Regions from separate parts of the Massilibacterium senegalense genome, predicted to be linked through region 3. Evidence: riboswitches for the same ligand, from Rfam matches in the RefSeq annotation. Region 3 holds a riboswitch; each other region holds the start of a gene.
The links. Region 3 has a riboswitch for S-adenosylmethionine ahead of BN1372_RS02475 (aminotransferase class I/II-fold pyridoxal phosphate-dependent enzyme). Riboswitches for the same ligand answer to the same signal wherever they lie in the genome.
Positions count from the first base shown of each region.

Region 1: it holds a riboswitch for S-adenosylmethionine, as region 3 does, so the genes downstream of both, BN1372_RS07875 (bifunctional homocysteine S-methyltransferase/methylenetetrahydrofolate reductase) here and BN1372_RS02475 (aminotransferase class I/II-fold pyridoxal phosphate-dependent enzyme) in region 3, are expected to answer to the same signal.
Region 2: it holds a riboswitch for S-adenosylmethionine, as region 3 does, so the genes downstream of both, BN1372_RS11355 (O-acetylhomoserine aminocarboxypropyltransferase/cysteine synthase family protein) here and BN1372_RS02475 (aminotransferase class I/II-fold pyridoxal phosphate-dependent enzyme) in region 3, are expected to answer to the same signal.
Region 4: it holds a riboswitch for S-adenosylmethionine, as region 3 does, so the genes downstream of both, BN1372_RS14720 (YezD family protein) here and BN1372_RS02475 (aminotransferase class I/II-fold pyridoxal phosphate-dependent enzyme) in region 3, are expected to answer to the same signal.

Region 1 covers NZ_LN831786.1:901,688-906,290, forward strand. Annotated here, with positions in the region: gene metH (methionine synthase) at 1-1,872, opposite strand, end outside; gene BN1372_RS07875 (bifunctional homocysteine S-methyltransferase/methylenetetrahydrofolate reductase) at 1,900-3,738, opposite strand; SAM riboswitch class I at 3,819-3,910, opposite strand; gene prsW (glutamic-type intramembrane protease PrsW) at 3,981-4,603, opposite strand, start outside.
Region 2 covers NZ_LN831786.1:1,610,263-1,614,865, reverse strand. Annotated here, with positions in the region: gene BN1372_RS11380 (toprim domain-containing protein) at 1-107, shown strand, start outside; gene BN1372_RS11375 (thioredoxin family protein) at 144-431, shown strand; gene sigI (RNA polymerase sigma-I factor) at 676-1,407, shown strand; gene BN1372_RS11365 (anti-sigma factor domain-containing protein) at 1,426-2,166, shown strand; gene BN1372_RS11360 (hypothetical protein) at 2,559-3,020, shown strand; SAM riboswitch class I at 3,077-3,183, shown strand; gene BN1372_RS11355 (O-acetylhomoserine aminocarboxypropyltransferase/cysteine synthase family protein) at 3,294-4,598, shown strand.
Region 3 covers NZ_LN831785.1:341,134-345,736, reverse strand. Annotated here, with positions in the region: gene BN1372_RS02485 (metal ABC transporter permease) at 1-871, shown strand, start outside; gene BN1372_RS02480 (metal ABC transporter permease) at 894-1,772, shown strand; SAM riboswitch class I at 2,100-2,209, shown strand; gene BN1372_RS02475 (aminotransferase class I/II-fold pyridoxal phosphate-dependent enzyme) at 2,283-3,461, shown strand; gene BN1372_RS02470 (trans-sulfuration enzyme family protein) at 3,451-4,602, shown strand.
Region 4 covers NZ_LN831786.1:1,538,901-1,543,503, forward strand. Annotated here, with positions in the region: gene sat (sulfate adenylyltransferase) at 1-786, opposite strand, end outside; gene BN1372_RS11000 (inorganic phosphate transporter) at 799-1,875, opposite strand; gene BN1372_RS11005 (phosphoadenylyl-sulfate reductase) at 1,894-2,601, opposite strand; gene BN1372_RS14720 (YezD family protein) at 2,703-2,843, opposite strand; SAM riboswitch class I at 2,898-3,003, opposite strand; gene BN1372_RS11010 (group I truncated hemoglobin) at 3,163-3,528, shown strand; gene BN1372_RS11015 (Crp/Fnr family transcriptional regulator) at 4,079-4,603, opposite strand, start outside.

The DNA.
Region 1 (4,603 bases), on a different contig from region 3:
TAAATTTTTCTTTTCATCAATGGAACTTGTCGTTTTTTTGCCACGATACATCGCCGCAAATGCTGCTACCGTTTCTTGAGAGGTACGATACAGAATATCTTCTGAAAGTTTTTTCTCTTCTTCTGGAATCGATGCATATCGTTGAAGCTTCTCTGTATTGACAATGGCATAATCGAGACCAGCTTTTGTACACTCATATAGATAAACAGCATTTAATACTTCTCGACCGACATTTGGTAAACCGAACGAAACGTTACTTACCCCTAAAATAGTTAAACACTCTGGCATTTCTTGTTTGATTAAACGAATTCCTTCGATTGTTTCTTCCGCAGAACCGATATATTGTTTATCCCCAGTCCCTACTGGAAAAACAAGTGGATCAAAAATAATATCACTCGGCTTAATTCCATATTTATTTACTAAAAGATTATACGAGCGTTTCGCAATTTCTAATTTACGTTCGCGGGTAATGGCCATCCCTTGTTCGTCAATGGTTCCAACTACGACAGCTGCACCAAACTTTTTAACGAGCGGTAACACTTTTTCGAATCGTTCTTCCCCGTCTTCTAAGTTAATCGAGTTAATAATTGATTTTCCTTGTGTATATGTCAGGGCTTTTGCAATGACCTTTTCGTCTGTACTATCAATCATAAAAGGTACTTTTACTTTGTTTACTACTTGTTGTAAAAATTTCTCCATGTCTTCTAATTCATTACGATCGGGGTTTGCTAAACAAACATCAATGACATGTGCACCTTTTTTCACTTGCGCCCGAGCAATTTCCGCTGCTTCTTCATATTGTTCCTTGCTTATTAATTCTTTAAATTTTCTAGACCCAATCACATTTGTTCTTTCCCCAACAAATAACGGTCTCATAGAAGAATCATACACTAATGGCTCAATCCCAGAAACTGCATGTGGATGAAGTGTTTTCACTTGATGTGGTTGATAACGACTCATTGCTTCTCGAACAACGCGAATATGAGCAGGTGTCGTTCCGCAACATCCTCCCACGACATTGATCCATCCTTTTTCTGCAAATCCTTCTAATTTTTTCGCAAATGATTCTGGTGATTCGTGATAATGCCCTTCTTCATCTGGTAGCCCTGCATTCGGATAGACACTAATTCTTGTATCTGCTAATTCCGATAAAGAACGAATATGGTCACGCATAAATTCTGGACCTGTTGCACAGTTTAATCCAACTACGATTGGTTTCATGTGTTCTAATGATAAATAAAATGCTTCGATATTTTGACCAGCTAACGTTGTTCCCATCGGTTCAATCGTTCCTGATACCATAATTGGTAAAATGACATTCATATTCTGGAATGCTCGATCGATACCTAAATAAGCGGCTTTCACATTTCGCATATCTTGGCTAGTTTCAAGTAGCAATAAATCAACGCCACCCTCAATTAAACCTTCTACTTGCTCTTGATAAGTATCTATTAATTTCTCGAATGTTACTCCGCCTGTCACCGAAAGTGATTTGGTTGTAGGCCCCATCGCTCCAGCAACAAACCTTGGCCACTCCTCTGTTGAAAAATCCGTTGCTGCTTTTTTCGCAAGTTGCGCAGCTTTTACATTTATTTCTTTCGCTAAATGACTTAAATTATAATCACTTAAAACTAATGAAGTAGCTCCAAATGTATTCGTTTCAATAATATCTGCACCAGCTTCTAAATATTCTCGATGAATATGATCAATAACTTCTGGCTTCGTTAAGATTAAATATTCATTACATCCTTCATATTCCTCTCCCCCAAAATCTTCAGCCGTTAAATTAGCAGCTTGAATCATCGTTCCCATAGCCCCGTCCAGTACGAGAATTCGTTCATTTAGTTGTTTTTCTAATAAAGATACTCCCAATTGTTCTACGTCCTTTCTTGTTTGAAATTAAATCGATGCTAGTTTCTTACGGTCTTTTGCCTGAATAAACTGAGCAAGTTCAACTGTTAAATCATATCGATTAAATGGTGTAATTAAATAAATACCGTTAAAATACTCCAATGCTACATCTAAAAGTGATTTACTAATAGCTAAACTTTCTTTCGTTGCTTCTTCTTTTGTTTGACAACGTTTCATTGTCGTTAAAATATCTTCTGTTAACCGAATCCCTGGTACTTCATTGTGTAAAAATTCTGCATTTCGCGCACCAGTAAATGGCATAATCCCTAAATAAATAGGCGTTTGCAAATGTTTCGTTGCTTCATACACTTCGATAATTCTTTCTTCCGAATAAACTGGTTGTGTCATAAAAAAGTCTGCACCAGCTTCTATTTTTTTCTCCATCCGTTGCACTGCTTTTTCTACGTACTTCACATTCGGATTAAAAGCAGCTCCGACCGAAAAATCCGTTTTCCCTTCTAATGACTGACCAGAAAACGATAATCCTTCGTTTAGTTGTTTAATAAAACGGATCAATTCAAATGATGACAGATCATATACACCAGTTGCGCCTGGAAAATCACCTACTTTTGCAGGATCACCTGTAATGGCTAATATATCTCGAATCCCTAATGCATGTAGCCCTAATAAATGCGATTGTAATCCGATTAAATTACGATCGCGACAAGTGAGATGAACTAATGAGCGTATTTGATATTGCTGTTTTAAAATGGACGCCATCGCCATATTCGAAATTCTTGGGGTTGCTAATGAGTTGTCAGCCATTGTGATTGCTTCTACTCCCGCTTGATGCAATGCTTTTGCCCCTTCGATAAAAGGTTCCATGTTCACGTTCTTTGGTGTATCTAATTCCACAATGATGGATCGTTTCGTTTTTACAACCTCTTGAAGCGGAGCATCGCTACGTTTCCTCGTAACAGAAAGCGTTGCTGGCGTTGCTTTCGTTTCCTGGAATGATTTTTCTGAAATCGGCTTTAATTCCCGAACTGCTTCTGCCATATAGCGAATATGTTCTGGTGTCGTTCCGCAACATCCACCGATTAAACGAACGCCTTCTTTCACAAATTCTGTTGCCATTTCGCCAAAATATTTTGGATTTTCTGAATATGAGAATTTTCCGTCAATATATTGCGGTAAACTAGCATTTGGATATGCACTTAAAAAAGCATGATCAAAAATCGGTACTTCTTTAAACGACCGTAACATATGAAGTGGACCTAAACGACAATTTAATCCAACTACATCTGCCCCTAAGTCAATTAACTCTGCAAACGCGTCTTTTACTTTCTTTCCGCCTTGCAACACTCCTACTTCATGAAGAGATAATTGTGCAACAACCGGAAGGTTGGTTAATTTTTTTGCGACTTTCACTGCTATCTTTAATTCTTCTAAATCATAATATGTTTCAAATAAAAAACCATCTATTTGTTCCTGTGCTAACCAATACACTTGTTCTGAAATCATTTTTTCGAGCTCTTCTAATTCGTTATCACGTTTATGAAGAGCACGAATACCACCTACAGTTCCAAGAACAAACACTTCGTCTTTTGCCGCTTGACGAGCGATTCTAGCACCTGCTTGATTGATTTGTTTTGTTAACGCTTCGAGCCCATATCGTTGTAATTTTTCTGCATTGGCTGCGTATGTGTTTGTTTGGATAACTTGAGCACCTGCTTCAATATAGGCACGATGAATATTGTATATTTCTTCACTATGCGTTAAATTCATTTCTTCATAAGAACGATCTACCCCATGGGAATATAGCATCGTTCCCATTGCCCCGTCCGCAATTAAAATATCATTTTGTAATTTTTTTAACAACTCCATCTACTCACACCCTACTCTTTATTCTCCACACAAAAAAACCCTTCCTCTAGAAAGAAGAAGGGAAAATTCACATGACCTTCTTCTTATCTAGCTGGAATTAGCACCTTTACCTACTAGTAGGTCGGTTGCTGAGACGTCTTTGGGCCAGTCCCTCAGTCTCTCTTGATAAGAAGTTTAAACGAGCTATCCTATTAAACTTGTAATTAACAATACTATAACTGTGTGAAAAATTCAATCCTTTTTCATACAGAAAGTTTTTCTGTATGTTTTAACGCCATTTGTTCTTCGTTTATAAGTCGTACTTTATATAATACTAGCCACCATAATCCAAGCATAAATGGAACGATAAAATAAAGATAATGGTCAAACTTTAAGAATACATAATCAAACATACCATGCAACATAATTGGAAGTAAAAAGGATAAAGATAAAAGAATCTTTTTCTTTTTTCCTGTTTGAAATTTACCTTTTCCGACATAATACCCCATCACCGCACCAAATAACGCATGACCAGATACTGGTAAAAGCGCCCGCATAAAGGCAAAATCAATTCCATATACAAATAAATATAAAATATTTTCAATCGTAGCAAAACCTAATGATACACTTACTGCATACACAATTCCATCGAAAGGTTCGTTAAACTCTCCATTCTTATACACACCATACATTAAAACAAACCACTTCACACATTCCTCTAGGAAACCAGCTTGAAGAAATGCTTGTTGCCAATCACGAATAAATAGACCTTCTTGTATAAAAATATATTGCATAAACATAACAGGGAAAGTTAATAAACACCCAAACAAAAACATCCGAATAACAAGTGAAATCGGTTCGACGTATTTATCGCGCAAATAAAAAT
Region 2 (4,603 bases), on a different contig from region 3:
ACGCGACGATTTTAGAAGTGCCTAACATATATAAAGAAGTTGCGATGACATCGACAGATGAAATACGAAAACTATTAAAAGAAGCTCACTTTATGGTGAAGGAATAGGAGGATTTTATTATTCACGATTTAACAGAAGAACAATTGTCGGCATTTACCGAACAAGAACAAGTCTTTTTGTATATATCCACTCCATTTTGTGGAACGTGTCAAGTCGCACAAAAAATCATGGAAGTGGTCGAAGAATTGATGCCGCAGTTAAAAATAAGAAAGATTAATGCAAATTATTTCCCAGAACATATGGAAGAGTGGCAAGTGGAGAGTGTTCCGTGTTTGTTACGATGGAACAATGGCAAGATAGAAGATAAAGTGTATGCTTTTCATTCCGTTCCACACATGTACGAGTATGTTGGAAAATTTGTGACAAAGTAAGAACATTTCTTGTTTTTTGAAACCTTATTCTATAAAAAAACGTCTATTAGGTAATAGTCCAGCGTATAATAGTAATATGTCCTTTTGGAAGAAAAATCCTTGAATATTACAATTACAATTCGAATAAACGATTTGTCATGAAACTGTATAAGAACAAGGGCATAGTTCATGTTATAACTGACATATGGACAGATACAGAACTCTTACCAATGAGTCTGTTAATTAGATGAGGTGGAAGAAAAAAATGATGAATTCAAGAGAAAAAGTAATAGATACAACGTTAGAATTAGAAGATAAAGTATTGTTGATTCAACAAGGAAACGAATCATTACGAAACGAAATATTATCGGAGTACCAACCATTTGTTAAAAAAGTAACGTCTAAAGTGTGCAACCAATATATTGATGAATCGATGGATGAATATAGTGTTGGATTATGCGCATTAAACGAAGCGATTGATCAATATAATCCGCACCAAGGAAGTAAATTTTTATCTTTTTCCAACATGGTCATTAGAAGACGTGTCATTGATTACATACGACGCGAACAACGACAAAAACGTTTATTCTTTTTTGTCCAAGAAGATGATAATGAACAACGTATGGAAGAAAGTTATTTAGAGCAACAAGTAGCATTAGATCATTATCGTCAACATTTACAAATTGAAAATCGAGTTAGCGAAATTAATGAGTTTCGTGAACTTTTAAAAGAATATAACATTACGTTTGATGTACTAAGTAAACAATGTCCAAAACATATAGATGCGCGTGAAAATGCAAAAGAAATTGCAAGAATTATTGTTGAAAACGAAGAATTTTCGAATTATTTACAAGAAAAAAAACAACTTCCAATAAAAGCTTTATTAACAAAGGTCTCCTGTAGTCGTAAAACGATTGAACGTAATCGAAAGTATATAATAGCGGTTGCTTTAATATACTTAGGGAAATTTACAGCTTTGCAATCGTATATCGAATGAAATGAAGGAGGTAGCTAGGTGCAGCGTGGAATTGTCGTTGAAGTTAAAAAAAGAAATGCGATTATTTTAACGAAAGATGGAACGATTCAAAAAATAAAACTAGCAAAAAAACATTATCCAATTGTCGGAGAAGAAATGCTAATTAGGCCGAGCGAACCTCAATATAAAATACATTACGTGCTTTTTCCGTTTCTTTTTCTATTTTTCATTTTGACTCTTATCGAAGAAACGGATGCGCCGGAATTCAATCCTATCGTCGCGTATGTCAATTTTTTTGGACCGGGAAGTGTAGAAGTAGGAGTCGATGAAAACTGGAATGTCGTCACGTTGCATGCGTACGACCAAATTGGTAGTGAAGTTATTCGAATGTTACCGAATCAACCAACATTAGATGATTTATCGGCGCAATTTTCACAATATACAACGGATCAATCAAATTTGTTAATTGCCACAACAATGACGAGACAAGAGCAAGAGCCGTTGCTACGAGAAAAATTACAAATGATTGATGAGCGAGAAAAAAATATGATGTTTACCATTCATTCTTTGCAAAAAGAGAAACGAAAAGAAGCTTTTATGGAAGGATTATCACCTGGGAAATATGTTGTATTTTTGGAAAGTGAAAAATATTCCCCGATAATGCTCGGGAAATCCCAACAAGACGACAGCAAGAAGAATCAAAATTTGCTACGTTCGACTCAGTCCTTAAAAGATTCTTTACGGTCTAACAATCAATTTGTCACAACCAATATAGAATAGCAATGTATAGGATCGGGATACTCTCTTTTTTCTTTCTAACAAAAGAAGAAAGGGAGTATTTTTTATCCCACATTAACGGGTAAAGCCCCTACTTCAAAATGTTAAGGTAGGCCTGCAAATAGTTAAATGAGGGATCAAACTGACAAAATCGAGAGACCTCCGTTTTTTTTGATAATCTAGCTACAAGGAGCTAACGACTTCCGCTAGAATTCAAACCCCTACAGAAGCAAAAAAGTGCTTCTTCCGTTCTTCACCTTCTAGTTCCGTCGTTGAACGAGTCCCTCTCCACTTTTTTGATAAAGCTAAAGATTGAGAAAATATTTTGCTTTCGTTAAAATGAGAAAGTAGATAGGTAGAAAATAGGGATAGGACATGAAATGAGGAATCGACCAATGGGAAATCTCGTAATTTATGCGATGGGATTTATTTTTGTTTCATTTTTAACGATTGTCACTTGGCAAACGTTTAAGAAAGATACGAAAAATGAACAGTTAGAAGATGTCGTTGTATTAGATTCGAATAAAGAGATGAAAATATGGGAAGGCAAAATTAATTACATTTTAACTGATAAAGGGAAAACGTATGAAGATTTGGATATTATCGTCTATGACGACGGGGTGTTTATCGGTTATGCGAAACAAGCGTATCCGTTCTTTTATCTGGAATCAAACGAGATTCAACGCGTAATTGATCGACACGGAAAAACATTTATTTATACAATTGCTTCTTTTAGTGGTCCAAAATCTTTTGAAGTATCTCTTGCAAAAGGGGAAACAACCGCATTAACAAAAAAGATTTCGTTTATTTTAGAACGTGCAAATAAAACGAAAAAAAGGGTTGACTTATCAGAATAGTGGTGATAATATTTCAATTAATCAAAATAAATCAAAAAATACTGACAATTCCATAGTTCTTATCAAGAGCGGCGGAGGGACTGGCCCTATGAAGCCCGGCAACCGGTTGTGTGAAACACGGTGCTAAATCCTGCAGAACAATCGATGTTCTGGTAGATGAGAAGAGTGATGATAAAGCCTTCTCTTCTCAACAAGAGAGGGCTTTTTTGAATAGTTACTTCTTCTAGATAAGCGTATAAGATGTCGGTATAATCCCCAAGGAGGAGACGAATAATGACAAAAGACACAAGTGAGTATCAATTAGAAACATTAGGTGTACACGCAGGACTGCCGAAAAACGAAGGAACAAACGCACATGCACTCCCAATTTATTTAACCAATGCGTATCTTTTTAATAGTGCCGACCATGCTGCTAATTTATTTTCATTAGCAGAACCAGGAAATATTTATACTCGATTAATGAATCCGACAACAAGTGCTTTTGAAGAAAGAATTGCAGCAATGGAAGGTGGCGTCGCAGCTTTAGCTGTTGCAAGTGGTAGTGCAGCGATTACATATGCCATTTTAAATATTGCAGGTGCAGGCGATGAAATTGTGTCATCTGCTAATGTATACGGTGGAACGTTTAATTTATTCCAACATACATTACCGAAGTATGGAGTAAATACAACATTTGTAGATCCAACTGATTTAGAAGCAATCAAGGCAGCGATTACACCAAAAACGAAAGCAATTTATGCAGAAACAGTTGGGAACCCAAGCTTAAACGTATTAGATATTGAAGCAGTGGCAGCTATTGCACATGCAGCAGGTATTCCGTTAATTATTGATAACACATTTGCTTCTCCGTATTTATGTCGCCCAATTGAATTCGGTGCAGACATTGTTGTTCACTCTGCAACAAAATGGATTGGTGGGAACGGAACAGCAATGGGTGGTGTGATTGTCGATGGTGGAACATTCGATTGGCATTCTGATAAATTCCCAGGTTTTACAGAGCCAGACTCAAGCTATAACGGAGTAGTATTTGCAGATTTAGGCGCACCAGCATTTGTAACAAAAATTCGCGTACAATTACTACGGGATACAGGTGCAGCGTTAAGTCCGTTCAATGCGTTTTTATTATCATTAGGTGCAGAAACATTACACGTTCGGATGAAAGAACATGTTGCTAATGCACAAAAACTAGTAGAATATTTAAAAAATCATCCAGCTGTAAGTTGGGTATTGTATCCTGGCAGTGAGGATCATCCTTCTTATGAATTAGCGAAAAAATATTTACCAAAGGGTGCAGGTTCTGTCGTTGTATTTGGTATTAAAGGTGGGCGTGCGGCTGGACGTGAAGTCATTAATAATGTGAACTTATGGTCACACGTTGCCAACGTTGGGGATGTGAAAAGTTTAATTATTCACCCAGCAAGCACAACGCATTCGCAATTATCCGATGAAGAATTAAAAGAAGCTGGTGTAAAAGACGATTTAATTCGTTTATCTGTCGGAATTGAAAATATTGATGACATTGTGAATGATTTAGAACAAGCAATTGAAAAAGCAACAGGATTGAAAAGTCGCGCTTAAGATTG
Region 3 (4,603 bases):
TGGATTAGATAGTTTTATTTTTGGAAAGGCAGCATCTTTAGTCGGTACTGATGTTATTGTGATGACATCAACTGCTTTTAGTATTGTAGTGGTTACATTACTTTTATTTAAGGAATTGAAAGTAGCAACATTTGATCCTGCGTTTGCAAAAGGAATTGGATTACCAGTTGGTTTTTTAAACTTTTTATTTCTATCGCTTCTCGTTTTAACAGTTGTTGTCGGTATTCAAGCAGTTGGTGTGATTTTAATGGCAGCTTTACTTATTACGCCAGCACTCGCTGCAAGATATTGGACTGATTCATTAGAAATAATGGTATCCATTTCGGGAGCAATAGGTGCTGTATCTGGTGTCATGGGGACATTGATTAGTACATTACGCACGGGGCTTCCAACTGGACCTTTTATTGTTTTAACTGCAACTACTCTATTTGTTATTTCGATGTTATTTGCTCCGAAACGGGGTTTAATTGCCAAAAGAGTGCGGAGACAAGAAAATGATAAACGTTTATTAAAAGAATCATTGCTTGTTTTTTTGTATAGTTTGTCAAGGGAACAAGTATCAGCTCTTTCTTATCAAGATGCTTCGTCTTCATTTTATATGAAAGGGAAGGCATTTAATAAATTAGTAGCGTTATTAGAAGAAGAACAATGGATTGTTACTACGTTGGATATGATAATGCTAACAGAAGAAGGGAAACAAACAGCAGAAAAATTAAAAATTATCCAAACGTTAGAGCAACTTCAAGAAATGTATCCGAACGAGTTCATGAAAGTAGAAAGTAGAGAACAATTAATCGAAAAAAATTTTCAGTCGTTACAACAAATGGTAAAAAAGGTGAAAGCGTCTTACCCTTTTATGAAGGCAGAATAAATAAAAGAAAGGAGGAGTGTCCTTGAGTTATGAAGGTTGGATTATTGCAACAGGTATTTTAGTTGGCGTGACTTGTGGAATAGTCGGTAGCTTTTTAATTTTACGTCAAATTGCTATGTTATCGGATGCGATTAGTCATACTGTTTTATTAGGAATTGTGTTAGCTTTTCTCATTAGTCAAAGTGTGAATGGCATGTATATGTTGATTGGTGCAGTTATTGTTGGATTACTGACCGCCTTTTTAGTTCAGCTACTTCATCAACTTGGAACGATGCAAGATGCGGCAATAGGTGTCGTATTTACAACTTTGTTTGCAATTGGTGTTATCTTATTATCGCTGTTTGTTGAAAATGTTCATTTAGATGTAGAGCATGCATTAATGGGGGAAATTACATTTGTTCCTTGGGATACCATCCAAGTTCCCTTTTTAGGAGATGTTCCCCAAGCTGTTGTTTTGCTCAGTAGTGTTCTTTTTATAGATTTACTAATAATTTTTTGTTTTTATAAAGAATTTAAGATTACATCCTTTGATCCAAATATGGCAGTAGCAATTGGAATTCCACTCATGTTTATTCATTACTTATTAATGGGTATGGTATCCATTACGACCGTTGCTGCTTTTGATAGCGTTGGTTCTATACTAGTAGTTGCTATGTTAATCGCTCCAGGAGCTACTGCTTATTTATTAACAGATAAATTGTCCGTTATGTTAGTTTTTAGTGCTTGTATTGGAACGATTGATGCTTTATTAGGATACTATGTTGCTAGTTATTTCGATGTTTCGATTTCTGGAGCCATGGCATCTATGGCAGGCTTTATCTTTTTACTTGCATGGCTATTTTCTCCAAAGTATGGTTTAGTTTCGAAAAAGATAGCACATCTTTTTTTATCAAAAAATTAGTGGACGTTGAACCCTCTTTAACAGGTAGTAAGACCCCAATAGTATTGAAACATAACGAAGCGGGGAATTAAGTTGCCGTAATAAGACGCCTAGTTGCAGACGCAAAGAGCACGCTTTTTTACTAGGAGCCTTATTGCTTTTTCGTTGAACAAACTCCTATTGCTTTCGAGATAATAAAAGATAGATAAGTGCATTAAACATTGTTAGGAGAAGGATGAAAGCCTCTACTGATAGAAGATTTCTTTATCGTAAATTTTACTTGACGTTTTTAATATTAACAAATATGATAAGAATAGATTGAATTAAAAAAACAGAATAATCAGTATTATCTTATCAAGAGTAGGTGGAGGGAATTGGCCCAATGAAACCCGGCAACCAATCGTTATTGCAAGATACGGTGCTAAATCCAACAGAAATTACATTCTGGGAGATAAGAGAGACACTCGTCCTTTATCTCTTTCATACATGATGAAAGAGATTTTTTTGTTTATTACGAAGGGAGTTGTAACAATGAGAATAGAAAGTGTGTTAGCGCAAATTGGTTCAACGATTGATAAACGTACAGGGGCAATTAGTTATCCTATTTATAATTCCACTGCATATAGACATCCCGCTTTAGGCGAAAGTACTGGATTTGATTATGCTCGTACAAAAAATCCAACGCGCTCTGTATTAGAAGAGGCGATTAAACAATTAGAAAAAGGAGATGCAGGTTTTGCCTGTAGTACCGGTATGGCAGCTATTCAACTTGTATTCTCTCTTTTTAGTCAAGGAGATCATTTAATTCTATCAGTTGATTTATATGGCGGCACATACCGGATTATGGAACAGGTAATGTCCCGTTTTGGAATTACTGCGACATATGTAGATACGAATGATATAGAAGCATTAGAACGAGCACAAACAGGACAGACAAAAGCTATTTTTATCGAAACGCCAACCAATCCACTTATGATGATTACGGATTTGGAAAAGGTGAGCAGTTGGGCGAAACAGCGTCAACTTCTTACAATTGTAGATAATACGTTGCTAACATCATTTTTCCAGCGACCGATAGAACATGGTATTGATATTGTGGTCCATAGTGCCACAAAATATTTAGGTGGTCATAATGACGTATTAGCAGGCTTAATTGTAACAAAAGGAAAAGAACTTTCAGAAAAAATGGAATTTTTACAAAATACAATTGGCTGCGTGTTAGGTGCGCAAGATGCTTGGTTATTGATGAGAGGGATGAAAACTTTAGCATTACGGATGGAACGACATGAAGAAAATGCTACAAAACTAGCGAAATATTTAAAGGTACATCCTTTAGTGAAAAACGTTTATTATCCTGCAATCGAAACACACCCAAGGTATCATACTCATCATAAACAATCTTCTGGAAATACAGGGATCTTTTCATTTGAAGTAGTGGATGTAGCATTAGTTGAACCAATTTTACGACATGTTCAATTGATTTCTTTTGCAGAAAGCCTAGGTGGAGTAGAGACGTTATTAACGTATCCTGCGATTCAAACGCATGCCGATATTCCAGAGGAAATTAGACAGGAAGTTGGTGTTAGTGATACGTTATTACGTATTTCTGTCGGAATTGAACATATAGATGATTTAATTCAAGATTTGGACCAAGCGTTAAAAGAGGCAGAATTTGAATGGAAAGTGAAGGTAACGATAAATGAAAAATAAACAACGATTCGAAACGAAAAATATTCATTATGAAGGTGCGATTGACGAACGAACAGGCGCATCTAGTACGCCGATTATTCAAGCATCGACATTTCACCAAACAGATGTATTAAATGGACAAGAATTTGATTATACTCGATCCGGAAATCCGACAAGAAAAGCATTAGAAGCGTATATTGCGCAATTGGAAAGTGGAAACTATGGGTATGCATTTGCTTCTGGAATGGCGGCCATTTCTAGTGCATTGATGATTTTATCTAGTGGCGATCATATCGTTTGTACAGAAGACGTGTACGGAGGGACGTATCGTTTATTAACGACCATTTTACCGAGAATGAATATTGAAACAACCTTTGTGGACATGACTGATATAGAAGTGATAAAAGCAGCAATTCAACCGAATACAAAAGTGATTTACATGGAAACTCCATCTAACCCTACCTTAAAAATAACGGATATGAAGGGCGTAGTGGAAGTTGCGAAAGAACGGAATGTTTTAACGATGGTAGACAATACATTTATGACCCCGTATTATCAACGTCCTTTAGAACTTGGTGTCGATGTTGTTTTACATAGCGCTTCTAAATTTTTAGGCGGTCATTCTGATTTAATCGCTGGATTAGCGGTTGTAAATGACAAAGGGCTCGCGAACAAAATCAAACAAATGCAAAATGGATTAGGAAATATGCTCGGTGTACAAGATTCTTGGTTATTAATGCGTGGGATGAAGACATTGTCTGCTCGGATGAGTATTCATGAACAGAATGCTCGAAAATTAGCAAACTGGTTGTCAGGTCATCCAAAAGTACAACACGTCTATTACCCAGGGTTAACTAATCATCCACAACGTACCATTCACGAACAGCAATCTAGTGGATATGGAGCAATTGTGTCGTTTGATGTAGGAAATGAAGAAAAAGCGTTACAAGTAATGAACCAAGTAAAGATTCCGATTGTCGCGGTATCACTTGGTGCAGTGGAGAGTATTTTATCGTACCCAGCAAAAATGTCTCATGCAGCAATGCCAAAAAAAGTACGTCATTCTCGTGGTATAGGGGATGGCCTCTTGCGTTATTCGGTCGGAATTGAAAGTGTGGATGATTTAATTCGTGATTTGGATGAAGCGTTACAAACGTTATAAC
Region 4 (4,603 bases), on a different contig from region 3:
AGCTTCTCTTGGTCCTGCATAACGCATAGCGGCAGGAAAAACTGCTAAAAAGACACGATCTTTCGGATAATATTGATTGATTAACACTTCGTAACTTTCCATTCGAACATCCGCTGGAATATCATCTGCTTTCGTTTCTCCTACTAATGGATTTAAAAACAAGCCATCTACTGTTTCTAATGCTGTTTTTTGAATATATTCATGAGCCCGGTGAACTGGATTTCTCGTTTGGAAACCGACAATTGTTTTCCAACCTAATGCTTTAAATTTTTCCCGCGTCTCTTTCGGATCTAGATAGTACGTAGAAAACTTTTTTTGCTCGATTCGATGAATAAGTGTAATCTCTCCCCCTACATACACGTCTCCACGGTCGTACATTTTTTTCACTCCCGGATGTTTTTCATCAGTCGTTCGATACACGTGAACTGCTTCTTTTTCTAAATCTGGTGTGTAGATGTCACGAACGTGAATCGTTCCATACACGATGCCATCTTTTTGTAACTTCACTTCTTCTCCAATTTGAAGTGTTGCTGCCACCTCTTTCGAAACTGGTAACGTAATTGGTAAGCTCCACACAACACCATCTTTTAATCTCATATGGAGAACAACAGATTCATAGTCTTCTTTCTTTAAAAAACCGGTTAGCGGGCTATACGCTCCTATTGCAATTAACTCTAAATCACTTAAAGAAGTAGCATCTAATTCAATTGCTTTTGTTAGATGCCGAACATCCTTTCCAATTTGTTCACGGTTAATTAAGACACCGCCATGCGCTTGTAAACTCATTCTTTTTCCTCCTTAAATTCCTCCACCTTGTTCATAGATAGAGCTTCTTTCTTTTCTCATTGTTTTCATCAAACTAATGGATCCTATCGTAGCAATACATACACCGCATAAAATAATGACTGTATAAAAATCAGTATCTAACCATCCTTTTACTAACGCATAGGCAATGACAGCTGATAACACAGGAGAAACAATCCAAACCTTTAACATCGTATGCACAATCCCTTTTTGCCACATAGAGAATCCCTGTTTAGCAACGCCTATACCTAATATTCCAGATGTGGTTACTTGTGTTAAAGGGACAGGTATTCCAAAAATAGATGCAATGACCACAAGCAATCCACCAGTGGTAGAAATCGCACTTCCTTGCAATAACGAAATGTCGGTGATTTTTTTCCCATTCGTCTCCATCACACGGCTTCCAAATAGAAAAGCACCAAATGCGACAAATAGTCCACCGTATAATGTTCCTTCAGCAATCGTTAATAAATTTGCCCCAACTAACGGTCCTACTGAATTAGCTACATTGTTCATCCCTGCTGAAAAAGCTTCAAAACAACCGGTTCCCACTAATATAATCATCCACATTTTTTCCCATTTCCCTTGAAAAAAAGTGGCATACTTTTTTTCTAAACGTAAAATACCTTTTCCAATTATGAAAGCAAAGAAAAAAGCGATAAAAGGGACAATAATCCAAAAACTAATAATCCAAATAATTTTCGTTGTATAAAGAGAGCGAAAAGCAATTCCAACACCAATGACAGAACCGACTGTTACTTCACTTGTCGATAACGGAATCCCTAAAAGATTGGCTAAAAACAGGGTCATAGTAGCAGCAAATAATACGATGACAACGACTTTTACTGAAAATGTTTGTGGTGGCACAATTCCTGATCCAATTGTTTTAACTACTTCTCCACCACCAAGCACTGCTCCTAAAAACACACAGACTCCGCAAATTAGAAGTGCAATCCGTTTTTTCGGAATAGCCCCTGCCCCGTATGCAATACCCATCGAAGCAGCAGCGCCACTCCCACCAATATTCATAGCAAAGAAAAAAGCGATGATAAACGCAAGAATAGTTAACATCATTCATCCCTTCTTTCTTTACGTCGCACTATGCAACCCGCATTCCGTTTTTTGAAAACCATTCCACCTGCCAGACCGTTCATCGTTTGGATTTGTTGCCTTTTGCGTACAAGGGAAACAACCGATACTTGGGTATCCTTGGTCATGAAGTGGATTATAATCTAACCGATGAAGCTGAATATATTTCCATATTTCTTCTTTTGTCCAACGGATTAATGGACAAACCTTTACATTTTTAAAGTTGTCATCTTTATTTAAAAACTGAACATGCTTTCTAGTTTCGGATTGCTCTCGTCTTAATCCCGAAATCCAAGCATTATATTTCATTAATGTTCGTTTTAACGGTTCCACCTTACGAAGTGTACAACAAACATTAGGCTCTTTTTCCCACAATGCATCTCCATATTTTTCTGCTTGTTCCTCTAACGTGACGGACGGTGTTAAAAAGTCAATTTGTACATCTGGATACCGTTCTTTTATTTTTTCAATCAATTCATACGTTTCTTTAAAATGAAGCGAGGTATCTAAAAACACTACTTTTGCGGTACAATTAATTTTTGAAATAAGGTCTAGAAGAACGATTCCTTCTGCTCCGAAACTACAAGCATATACAATCCCTTCTCCATATTGTTCATATGCCCATTTCAATCCATCGAGCGCATCGTTAAATGATTTATTTCGGGATAAAACGGCTGTTTCATCCCATGTTTCATACGTAAATCCCATATTTCTCCTCCCCTTTTTTTCCGAAAAAAAGACGATTTTAATAAAAGAATAACTTTTCTTTCATCAAAATCGCCTCTAGTATCTCTAGTCAGCAACATATGTTATCGAATTCGGACTTTTTCACTTTTTTCAATTTGGATCACCTTTCCGTCTTGTACAACAAGCGTAATCGTTCCAAACTTTAATGATGCTAGCATTTTTTCTACTGTTTGACACACTTCTGCATGATTGTCTTTCATCATTCGGTTAACTCCCCCTTACTTGTCATTGGAAGTTACCATTTTAGAGAGCAAACATTCTTATCTCTCAAAATGGACATCATTCTGCTGGAAGTAGCACCGTATTTTTCAACCGGTTGCTGGGGTTCCTCGGTCTAGGTCCCTCCTCCACTCTTGATAAGATATTTATTTCTTACTATTCTAATCAGAATTATGTAGAATGTCAATACTACTTTGTAAAATTAGTTTATTTTTTTGAAATGTGATTAGAATCACATTTTCCAAATCGGATACGCTATACACTAAAGATGTTATTCATTATCAATCGAAAGGAGCTTTCATCATGGCACAAACAAGTGAACTGTATGAACGTTTAGGAGGAAAAGAAGGAATCAAGAAGGTTGTTGATTTGTTTTATGATCGCGTACTAGCAGACGAAAGAGTAAACGATTATTTTAAAAATACCGATATGGAAAAACAACGCCGTCATCAAACGTTATTCATTACATTTGCGGTTGGAGGCCCTAACCAATACACTGGAGCATCTATGCAAAAAGCACATGAAGGCATGGGATTACAAGATATTCATTTTGACGCGATTGTAGAACACCTAGCATTCAGCCTACAACACTTCGGCGTACCTAAAGAAGACATCCAAACAATCGCCAACAAATTAGAACCAATGCGAAAAGAAATCGTAGAAAAATAAAAAAGTGGAGGGTGGCTCGCTCACCGACAGAGTAATAAGACGTGCAACGGAAGAGGCGCCTCTTTGCCTCTGGAGTTGAGCGGCTTATTACGGCAGTCGGTAGCCGCCCGGAACTGGATTATTAAAAAGTGGAGATGGGCTCGTTTAACGACGGAGCTATAAGGCGAAGACCGGAAGAGGCGTCTCTTTGCCTCTGAAATCGGGTGACTTAGTACGGCAGTCGGTAGCCCATCGCAACTAGATTATTCAAAAAGTAGAGGGCGCTTGATTAAGGGCGACTAGCATAAGATGAATTGCGGAATAAAATACTCTTTCCCCAAAAAGCAACTTTTCTTATGACGCGAGCCTACAGCACCATGTCGGAAAATTAACAACAGCGCCTTTGTTTGGAATAGGCGCTGTTGTTTTTATGTTTAATAATAAAGAAAGCTTCCATCGGTGAGGTTTTTGCACTTTTCCTACGGATGGCTAGATGCGCTTACTCAAGGTGTACGGGCAATTCTTAACTCTTTTCATTTTGAGCGCTTCTTAACGTTTTAAAGCGGGGTTCTTATTGCCCGTTAGCTGGGGGATGAAAAAGGTATAACTGATGATTCCTTACATCCATTCTTTTTTCTTTTTTTAATGTTGGAATGGCCCGTGTAACTGTTTCTCTTGAAATACCGACTAAGTCTGCTATTTCTTGATGGGTTGGCGCCGGGGAAATCATATAGCCATCTTGTACTTTTTTACCGATACGGCAAGCAATTGGCCAGATTACTTCGTAAATCCTGGTTGGTATATTTTTGTCTAAAGATTTCACTAAACGTTGTTGTAATTCTCGGATATGCTGGTCCATTAATTCTGCTAAACGCATCTGCAAAAATGGTATTTTATTACAAACTAATTGAAAGTCTTCTACTCGCATTACCCATACTACACTCGGTAATTGTGCTTGTGCTGTAGCGGGATAGGTGCCTTCTTTTGTTACCCCTACGTGAGGAAACATGTCATTTGAAACAAACAAATTCACAATTTGTTCTCTCCCACTTTTCTCTGTCCGAAATACTTTTACTAATCCTTCTATTAAAAAATA